Regions from separate parts of the Streptomyces sp. NBC_00667 genome, predicted to be linked through region 3. Evidence: riboswitches for the same ligand, from Rfam matches in the RefSeq annotation. Region 3 holds a riboswitch; each other region holds the start of a gene.
The links. Region 3 has a riboswitch for cobalamin ahead of OHA81_RS08340 (cobalamin biosynthesis protein). Riboswitches for the same ligand answer to the same signal wherever they lie in the genome.
Positions count from the first base shown of each region.

Region 1: another riboswitch for cobalamin. It lies ahead of OHA81_RS21045 (ribonucleoside-diphosphate reductase subunit alpha); the one in region 3 lies ahead of OHA81_RS08340 (cobalamin biosynthesis protein).
Region 2: another riboswitch for cobalamin. It lies ahead of OHA81_RS22055 (energy-coupling factor ABC transporter permease); the one in region 3 lies ahead of OHA81_RS08340 (cobalamin biosynthesis protein).

Region 1 covers NZ_CP109022.1:4,497,993-4,501,254, reverse strand. Annotated here, with positions in the region: gene OHA81_RS21060 (carbon starvation CstA family protein) at 1-722, shown strand, start outside; gene OHA81_RS21055 (YbdD/YjiX family protein) at 719-916, shown strand; gene OHA81_RS21050 (GNAT family N-acetyltransferase) at 991-1,491, shown strand; cobalamin riboswitch at 1,545-1,667, shown strand; gene OHA81_RS21045 (ribonucleoside-diphosphate reductase subunit alpha) at 1,820-3,262, shown strand, end outside.
Region 2 covers NZ_CP109022.1:4,727,867-4,731,128, reverse strand. Annotated here, with positions in the region: gene OHA81_RS22065 (AMIN-like domain-containing (lipo)protein) at 1-68, shown strand, start outside; gene OHA81_RS22060 (flavodoxin family protein) at 92-823, opposite strand; cobalamin riboswitch at 906-1,132, shown strand; gene OHA81_RS22055 (energy-coupling factor ABC transporter permease) at 1,162-1,857, shown strand; gene OHA81_RS22050 (energy-coupling factor ABC transporter substrate-binding protein) at 1,854-2,204, shown strand; gene cbiQ (cobalt ECF transporter T component CbiQ) at 2,208-2,957, shown strand; gene OHA81_RS22040 (ATP-binding cassette domain-containing protein) at 2,954-3,262, shown strand, end outside.
Region 3 covers NZ_CP109022.1:1,741,803-1,745,064, reverse strand. Annotated here, with positions in the region: gene OHA81_RS08345 (cobyric acid synthase) at 1-758, opposite strand, end outside; gene OHA81_RS08340 (cobalamin biosynthesis protein) at 755-1,729, opposite strand; cobalamin riboswitch at 1,766-1,899, opposite strand; gene OHA81_RS08335 (hypothetical protein) at 2,073-2,294, opposite strand; gene OHA81_RS08330 (inorganic phosphate transporter) at 2,323-3,262, opposite strand, start outside.

The DNA of each region.
Region 1 (3,262 bases), 2.8 Mb from region 3:
TCACCACCGTCGACGCGGGCACCCGCGTCGGCCGCTTCATGCTCCAGGACACCCTCGGGAACGTGCACAAGTCCTTCAAGGACGTCAGCTGGAAGCCGGGCGTGTGGATCGCGAGCGCGGTCGTCGTCGGCGGCTGGGGCTACTTCCTGTGGGTCGGCGTGGAGGACCCGCTGGGTGGCATCAACCAGCTGTTCCCGCTGTTCGGGATCGCGAACCAGCTGCTGGCGGCGGTCGCCCTGGCGGTCTGCACCACGCTGCTCGTCAAGTCCGGCCGGCTCAAGTGGGCGTGGGTGACGGGCGTCCCGCTGGCCTGGGACGTGGCGGTGACCCTCACCGCCAGCTACCAGAAGGTCTTCTCCGACAACCCGAAGATCGGCTTCTTCGCGCAGCGCGACCTGTACCAGGACGGCATCGACGCCGGGAAGGTCATCAAGCCGGCGAAGGACCTCGACCAGATGCACACCGTGGTCACCAACGCCACCGTGGACGGCGTACTTTCCGTGCTGTTCGCCCTGCTGATCCTCATCGTGCTGGTCGACGCTGCCCGGACCTGCGTCAAGGCGGTCCGCGCGCCGCAGGGCGTGACCCTCACCGAGGCCCCCTGGACCGAGTCGAAGATCGTCGCCCCGGCGGGGCTGATCGCGACCGCCGAGGAGCGGGCGGAGCTGGCCGCCGCCGGCCTCGACTCGGGCGGCGGCAAGACCAAGGAGCCGGTGGCGTGAGCGGCGTCCGGGAGGCGCTGGCCAAGGCCCGGTACTACGTACGGGAGTTCTCCGGCGAGGCCGCCTACGACCGCTACGTGGCCCACGCCCGCTCCCACGACCCGGACGCCGAGGTCCTCACCCGGCGCGCCTTCGAGCGCGCCCGCACCGACGCCCGCGAAGCCGACCCGCGCGAGGGCTTCCGCTGCTGCTGAACCGGCCACGGGCCGCCGCGTATCTCCCGGAAACGCGGCGGCCTTTTCCGTGCCCCCGCGGCACACTCGGTGCCATGGACATCACCATCAGACGGGCGCTGCCGGCGGAGTACGAGACGCTCGGGGACATCACCGCCCGGGCCTACCTCGACGACGGCCTGCTCACGTACGGCGAGGACGATCCGTACCTCGCCAGGCTCCGGGACGTGGCCGGCCGCGCCGCGGCGGCCGAGGTGCTCGTCGCCGTGCTCGGCGACGGGCGCGTCGTCGGCGGTGTGACCTTCGCCGCGCCCGGCAGCGCGCTGTGCGACATCGCCCGCGCGGACGAAGCCGAGTTCCGCATGCTGGCGGTCGCCCGCGAGGGCCGCGGCCGGGGCGCGGGCGAGGCGTTGGTACGGGCCTGCGTGGACCGCGCCCGGGCCCTGGAGGGGGTACGCAGGCTCGTGCTGTCGACCACCGAGGACATGCCGGCCGCACACCGGATCTACGAGCGCCTGGGCTTCGTACGGTCGCCGGATCGGGACTGGGAGCCCGTCCCCGAACTCGGTTTGCTCACGTACGGTCTCGCGCTGTAGTCGGCGCGCGACACAACATCTAGGGGGTCCCCCAGGAGGGGGCCCCCACATGTATGCTCGTGCTCGCTGTCGCCGCAGGGGAATCCGGTGTGAATCCGGAACTGTCCCGCAACGGTATGAAAGGCACCCATAGGTGCGTCCGAAGTCCGAGGACCTGCCGACAGCACGCCCGGCTCGACCGAACCGGGAACAGCCACGTCCGGGCCTCGCGGTTGGGCCGGTGGACGCCGCGCGGCGCAAGCGTGCCCTGATGGGGGACGGCCCGTGCGCGCCCACTCGCGCCCCGCGCCGAAGGTGCCCCGGAGCCGAGTGAGGGAGAGCTCCCCCCGTGACCATCGCGCCCGCCGCACCGCGCGCCGAGTCCGACCCGTCCGACAACGCAACCACCGGCGGGGGCCATGGGGCCGCGCTGCTGCGTACCCTCACCGAGCTGACGGCTGACCTCCCCGACACCGACCCCGGCCGGGTCGCCGCCGCCGCCCTGCGCGGCCGCAGCGCCACCGCGGACGAGGCCGAACTGCGCTCGCTGGCCACCGAGGCCGCCGCCGGGCTGATCTCCGAGGACCCGGCGTACTCCCGGCTGGCCGCGCGCCTGCTCACGCTGGCCGTGCGCGACGAGGCTGCGGGCCAGGGCGCCACCTCCTTCGCCGCGTCCGTCGCGGTCGGCCACCGCGAGGGCCTGATCGCCGACCGTACGGCCGAGTTCGTGGCCGCCCACGCGAACCGCCTCGACGCGCTGGTCGAGCACGCGCTCGCCGAGGGCGCCGACGACCGCTTCGGCTTCTTCGGCCTGCGCACCCTGCACAGCCGCTACCTGCTGCGCCACCCCCTCACCCGTCAGGTGATCGAGACCCCGCAGTACTTCATGCTGCGCGTGGCCTGCGGTCTCGCCGCGGACGAGAGCGTGACGGCCGTCGAGGAAGTGGCCTCGCTGTACCGGCTGATGAGCCGCCTGGACTACCTGCCGTCCTCCCCCACCCTCTTCAACTCCGGCACCCGGCACCCGCAGATGTCCTCCTGCTACCTGCTGGACTCCCCGCTGGACGAGCTCGACTCGATCTACGACCGCTACCACCAGGTCGCCCGCCTGTCCAAGCACGCCGGCGGCATCGGTCTGTCGTACTCCCGCATCCGCGCCCGCGGTTCGCTGATCCGCGGCACCAACGGCCACTCCAACGGCATCGTCCCGTTCCTCAAGACCCTCGACGCCTCCGTCGCCGCCGTCAACCAGGGCGGCCGCCGCAAGGGTGCCGCCGCCGTCTACCTGGAGACCTGGCACGCGGACATCGAGGAGTTCCTGGAACTGCGCGACAACACCGGTGAGGACCAGCGCCGTACGCACAACCTGAACCTCGCGCACTGGGTGCCGGACGAGTTCATGCGCCGCGTCAACGCCGACGCCGACTGGTCGCTGTTCTCGCCCGCCGACGTCCCCGAGCTGGTCGACCTGTGGGGCGACGACTTCGACGCCGCCTACCGCAAGGCCGAGGCGGCGGGCCTCGCCCGCAAGACGATGCCCGCCCGCGACCTGTACGGCCGGATGATGCGCACCCTCGCGCAGACCGGCCAGGGCTGGATGACCTTCAAGGACGCCTCCAACCGGACGGCGAACCAGACCGCCGAGCCCGGCACGGTCGTCCACTCCTCGAACCTCTGCACCGAGATCATCGAGGTCACCAACGACGGCGAGACGGCCGTCTGCAACCTGGGCTCGGTCAACCTGGGCGCCTTCGTCCTGGCGGAGTCGGGCGAGATCGACTGGGAGCGGCTG
Region 2 (3,262 bases), 3.0 Mb from region 3:
ATAACACGAGCGTGCTGCACGCCCCGGAGCGGTTCGTCCTGGACTTCCCGCACCCGGCCACCTGCTGACGCGACACCGGCCCGGCCCCGCGCTACCGGTGCTCGGGGTTCGGGAAGTCGAAGCGGCATCCGGCGTCCCACTCCGAGCGCTGGTTGCCGTGCGCCGGGATACCGCCCGCCCGTTTCAGCAGGGCGGCCAGGTGCATGAGGTTCCAGCTCATGAAGGTCGTGTTCCGGTTGGTGAAGTCGTTCTCGGGGCCGCCCGAGCCGGGGTCCAGGTACGAGGGCCCCGGCCCGGCCTCACCGATCCACCCGGCGTCGGCCTGCGGCGGGATCGCGTACCCGAGGTGCTGGAGGCTGTAGAGGACGTTCATGGCGCAGTGTTTGACGCCGTCCTCGTTGCCGGTGATGAGCGCCCCGCCGACCCGGCCGTAGTAGGCGTACTGGCCCCGGTCGTTCAGCAGCGAGGAGCAGGCGTACAGCCGCTCGATGACCTGCTTCATCACGGAGCTGTTGTCCCCGAGCCAGATGGGGCCGCACAGCACCAGGATGTCGGCGTCCATGATCCGGCTGTAGAGGACGGGCCACTCGTCGCTCTCCCAGCCGTGCTCGGTCATGTCGGGCCAGACGCCGGTGGCGATGTCGTGGTCGACGGCGCGGACGAGCTCGGTCCGGGCGCCGGCGGCCTCCATGACCGCCCGGCTCCGGGAGATCAGGCCCTCGGTGTTGCTGGTCTCGGGGGACCGCTTGAGGGTGCAGTTCACGAAGAGGGCGCTCAGGTCGCCGTAGCGGGGGGTCTGCGCGGTTGCGGAGTCGTCGGCCACCGCACCACCGTGCGTCGCACCGGACGCGGCCGCCAGCGGGCGCGCCCGGAAGGGGCGGGTTGTGACCCGTCCGGACGGGCGACTAGGGTCATGGGGCCTTGGTGTTCGGGAAACCGGTGGGAAACCGGTGCGGCCCTCGCCACTGTGATCGGGAAGTCCGGCTCCACTCTCCCCCAGACTCCGTCCGGGAGGTGCCCCCACCGCGGGAAGCCACTGGGACCTGCGCGGGAGACCGCACGGCCCCGGGAAGGCGGAGTCAGGGCATCAGTACCCGTGAGCCAGGAGACCGGCCGGGGCGCGTCGTCCATCCACGAGGTGCTGGAGAGGTCTCCACAGTCATGCATATCGCCGAGGGCTTCCTGCCCCCGTTGCACGCGGTCGCCTGGGGCGTCGCGTCCGCCCCCTTCGTCGTACACGGTGCCCGGGCCCTGTCCCGTGAGGTGAGGGCGAACCCGGAGAGCACGCTGCTGCTGGGCGCGTCGGGGGCGTTCACGTTCGTCCTGTCGGCCCTCAAGATCCCGTCGGTGACGGGCAGTTGTTCGCACCCCACCGGGACGGGGCTCGGCGCGATCCTGTTCCGGCCACCGGTCATGACGGTGCTCGGGACCATCACCCTGCTGTTCCAGGCCCTGCTGCTCGCGCACGGCGGGCTGACCACGCTCGGCGCGAACGCCTTCTCGATGGCGATCGCCGGACCCTGGGCGGGGTACGGCGTCTACCGGCTGCTCAAGCGGTTCGACGTGCCGCTGATGGTCACCGTCTTCTTCGGCGCGTTCTTCGCCGACCTCGTCACCTACTGCGTGACCAGCGTCCAGCTGGCGCTGGCCTTCCCGGACCCGTCGAGCGGGTTCCCCGGCGCGCTCGCGAAGTTCGGCGGGATATTTGCGCTCACGCAGATCCCGCTGGCCGTCAGCGAGGGGCTGCTGACCGTCCTGGTCATGCGGCTGCTGACGCAGTCCAGCAAGTCCGACCTGGTCCGGCTCGGTGTCGCCGGGCCGGCCGGTGGCGCCGCGCGCACGGAGGCCGCCCGATGAGCCGCAACGCGAAGATCAACGCCCTGCTGCTGCTCCTGGTCGCGGCGCTCGCCGTGCTGCCCGTCGCGCTGGGCATGGGCGACGGCAAGGAGGAACCGTTCGCCGGCGCCGACAGCCAGGCCGAATCGGCGATCACCGAGATCGAGCCGGGCTACGAGCCGTGGTTCTCGCCGCTGTACGAACCGCCGTCCGCGGAGGTGGAGTCGGCGCTGTTCGCCCTCCAGGCGGCCCTCGGCGCGGGCGTGCTCGCCTACTACTTCGGCCTGCGCAAGGGCCGCCGCCAGGGCCTCGCCCAGAGCCACCGCGAACAGTCGCCGGGCCGGCCGCCCCGCGACGAACAGTCCTAGCCGGTGCTGCCCATCGACGTGGCGGCGCACGGCAGCCGCTGGCGCCACCGCCACCCGCTGGAGAAGGCGCTGCTGGGGCTCGGGCTCACCGTCACCGCCGTCGCCCTGCCGCCCTGGCCCGGCGGGCCGCTGGTGGCGGCGGCGACCCTGGCCGTGCTGCTCGGTCCGGCCGGGGTCGCCGGACGGCAGCTGTGGCGGGCCTTCCGGATCCCGCTGGGCTTCTGCGTCACCGGGGCGCTGCCCCTGCTGTTCGCGGTGGGCGGCCCGGCGGGGCCGGTCTCCCTGGCTCCGGACGGCCCCCGGCACGCGGCGGAGCTGCTGCTGCGTACGTCGGCGGCCTCGCTCGGGGTGCTGCTGTTCGCCTTCACCACCCCGGTGTCGGACGTGCTTCCCCGGCTGGTGCGGGCGGGCGTCCCGGCCCCGGTGGTGGACGTGGCCCTGGTCATGTACCGGATCGGGTTCCTGCTGCTGGACTCGGTGGCCCGGGTGCGCCGGGCGCAGGCGGCCCGGCTCGGGCACACGGGCCGGGCCGCGCTGTGGCGTTCGCTGGCCGGGCTGGCCGCCACCTCGTTCGTACGGGCCTTCGACCGCGCGGCGCGGCTCCAGGAGGGGCTGGCCGGGCGGGGCTACGACGGGGCCCTGCGGGTGCTGGTGCCCGGGGCGGCGGTGTCGTGGCGGTTCCTGGCGGCGTCGGCGGCCCTGCTGGGCGCGCTGGTCACCGTGACTCTCACCCTGGAAGGGCGGTACCTGTGAACCCGTTGGTGGAACTGGTGGGCGCGGGCTACGCGTACGAGGACGGCCCCGAGGTGCTGTCCGGCGTCGACTTCGCCATCGCGCGGGGCCGGGCGCTGGTCCTGCTGGGCCGCAACGGCAGCGGCAAGACCACGCTCATGCGGCTGCTGAGCGGCGGCCTGCGGCCCGGCGCGGGCCAACTGCGGCTGGACGGCACGGCGGTGCGGTACGACCGCACGGGGCTGACCCGGCTGCGCAGCTGCGTGCAGCTGGTCGTGCAGGACCCGGACGACCAGCTGTTCGCGGCCTCGGTCGAGCAGGACGTG
Region 3 (3,262 bases):
ACCGCCCCGCGCAGCGAGACCCTCAGGCCGTCCTCCTCGTCGATGCCCAACCCGTGCCGGTAGGGCAGCACGCCGTAGGTGGCCCGCCCCGTCAGCCCGCGGAGCATCTCCATGCCGGGCTCCAGCAGCGAGACGTCGCCGCGGAACTTGTTCACCAGGTAGCCGGCGATCAGCGACTGGTCCTCGGGCGACAGCAGCGCCGTCGTACCGAAGAAGGAGGCGAAGACGCCGCCCCGGTCGATGTCCCCGACCACCACCACCGGGAACCGCGCGGCGCGCGCGATGCCCATGTTCACGATGTCGGTCCGGCGCAGGTTGATCTCGGCCGGACTGCCCGCCCCCTCGCAGATCACGGCGTCATACGTGCCCCGCAGTTCCTCCAGGCAGTCCGTGACGATCCCCAGAAGCTGCTCCTGCCGCCCGCCGTGGTAGCCCCGCGCACTCATCTCGCCCACCGGCTTGCCCAGCAGCACCACCTGGCTGCTGCGGTCACTGCCGGGCTTGAGCAGCACCGGGTTCATCAGCGCGGTCGGCTCCACGCGTGCGGCCTGCGCCTGCATCGCCTGCGCCCGGCCGATCTCCGCGCCCTCGCGCGTGACGAACGAGTTCAGCGACATGTTCTGTGCCTTGAACGGCGCCACCTTCACGCCCTGCCGGGACAGCCAGCGGCAGATGCCCGCCGTCACCACGCTCTTGCCCGCGTCCGACGTGGTCCCGGCTACCAGCAGACCGCCGCCCCGCTTCACACCGTTGCTCATGCCCGCCCCTTCCTCGACCGGCGTACGACCGGCCACCGCGTCACCGCACACCGCAGTGCCACGCACGCCCCAAGCGCCACCCACGTCACCCGACGCGACAGCCGTACCGCCCGCTCGATGTCCGCCACTTCGACCGGCCGTCCTGCGGCGCCGTTCAGCACGGCCCGGTGTTCGACCCGTCCGCCGTACGCGAGGGTCCCGCCGAGGCGTACGCCCAGCGCCCCGGCGAACGAGGCCTCCACCGGACCGGCGTTGGGGCTCGGGTGCGCGGCGGCGTCGGCGCGCCAGGCGCGCACGGCTCCCCGCCGGTCGGGCCCGGACAGTACGGCGGCGAGCGCGGTCAGCCGGGCACCGGGCCAGCCCGCCAGGTCGTCGAGCCGGGCGGAGGCCCAGCCGTAGCGCAGGTAGCGAGGCGACTTGTGGCCGACCATCGCGTCCAGGGTGTTGACGGCACGGAACGCCAGCAGTCCGGGCACGCCCGCGAGGGCGCCCCAGACCAGCGCCCCGACCACGGCGTCGGAGGTGTTCTCGGCGACCGACTCCACGACGGCGCGGGCCAGCTGCTGCTCGTCCAGGGCCTGCGGGTCGCGCCCGCACAGGTGCGGCAGCCGCTCCCGGGCCACCTCGGCGTCCCCGGCGGCCAGCGCCCCGCCGATCGCGCGGGCCTCCCGGCCGAGCGAGGTACCGCCGACGACGGCCCAGGTGGCGGCCGCGGTCAGGGCGATACGGGCGGCAGCGGGCCGGGAGCGCACGGCGCGGGCGCCGAGCGCACCGACGGCGGCCGCGCCCCCGGCGCACACCAGGGTGTGGACCACGCCCCGTGCCCGGTCGTCCCGCCACAGGGCGCGTTCGAGGGCGGCGGCGGCTCGTCCGAAGGCGGCCACGGGGTGCCCGCGGCGCGGATCCCCGAGGATCCGGTCGCCGATCAGGCCGGCCGTGGCGCCGTACGCGAATACGCGATCGGCACGCATGGTGGCAGTTGTGTCCTCGCTCAGGGTCCGCGCCCTGGTTCGACGTGTCCGGCGGCGAGAGTTCCTGGCTCCCGGGACGCACGGACCGCGTGCGCTACCCGGTGACAGTGGCGGGACCGCGCCGGATTCGCACCGGACTTCCTCTCCATGCCGCCGTAATGGCTCGGGCAGTCCACCACGCACCGCGAACGCCCGTCAACTTGCCGTTGACCTGCGGCGAGGGAGCGGGACGGCCGGGCAGGGTACGCGAAAGCTCCCCACGGGAATCCCGCGGGGAGCTTTCGACGACCGGCGCGTCGGCCGACGCACGGTCAGAGCGTCGGCCGACGCGCCGGTCCTCGCGTCAGCTGACGATCAGGTAGATCGCGTAGGCCACGGCGAGGCCGCACAGCGCGAAGCACGCGTACGCGCCGCTGCGGGCCACGGTCGCGGTCCCGCCCTGCTCGGTGGCGGTCTCGTGCTTGGAGAGACCCACGAGGCCCAGGGTGAACAGGGCCACGAGGGCGACGGTGGCGGAGAGGCTGACCCCGAAGACGGAGCCGAGTGCTGCCCAGTCGATCTTCATACCGCTGATTCCTCTGTCGTTCTCGGGGTCAGACCGCGGCGGCCGGGGCCGCGGGTGCCGGGGTGGCCGCCGGGATGGTGGCCTTGAGGTCCTCGTCGGTCACGGCGGCCGTGGTACCGGCGGCGGCGATCGGCGGGACGGTGACGGCGGCCATGGCCGTGGTGACGACACCGGGCGCCTCGGCGGCGGCCGTGGCCGTCTCCGTGACGTTGTGGTGGTCGACGACCTGGCGGCGCGAGATGAACCAGATCGCGGCGCAGGAGGCGACCAGGAAGACCACGACGGCGGCGACGCCGACGTTGCCGGTCCGCATGACCAGCTCCGCACCGGCGCCGACCAGGGCGGCGGCGGGCAGGGTCAGGCCCCACGCGATGAACATCCGGGTGGCGGTGGACCAGCGGACCACGCCGCCCTTGCGGCCCAGGCCCGCACCCATGACCGCGCCGGAGCAGGCGTGGGTGGTGGAGAGGGAGAAGCCGAGGCTGGAGGAGGCCAGGATGACGCTGGCGGCCGAGGTCTGGGCCGCGAAGCCCTGCTGCGGCTGGAGGTCGGTCAGGCCGCTGCCCAGGGTGCGGATGATGCGCCAGCCGCCCAGGTAGGTGCCCGTCGCGATGGCCATGCCGGCCGAGATGATGACCCAGACCGGGGGGTTCGCACCGGACTCCAGGGCGCCGCCCGCGACGAGCGCGAGGGTGATGATGCCCATCGTCTTCTGCGCGTCGTTGGTGCCGTGCGCGAGGGAGACGAGACCGGCCGAGGCGATCTGACCGGCGCGGTAGCCCTTGGTGGAGGTCTTCCCGCCGACCTTGCCGCCGAGCTTGTACGTGAGCCTCGCGGCCAGCATGGCGGCCGCACCGGCCACGAGGGGAGCCGCGACCGCGGGGATGAGCACCTTGGTGACGACAACGCTGCCGTTGACCGCGCCGAGGCCGGCCGAAGCGACCGCGGCGCCGATCAGGCCGCCCATC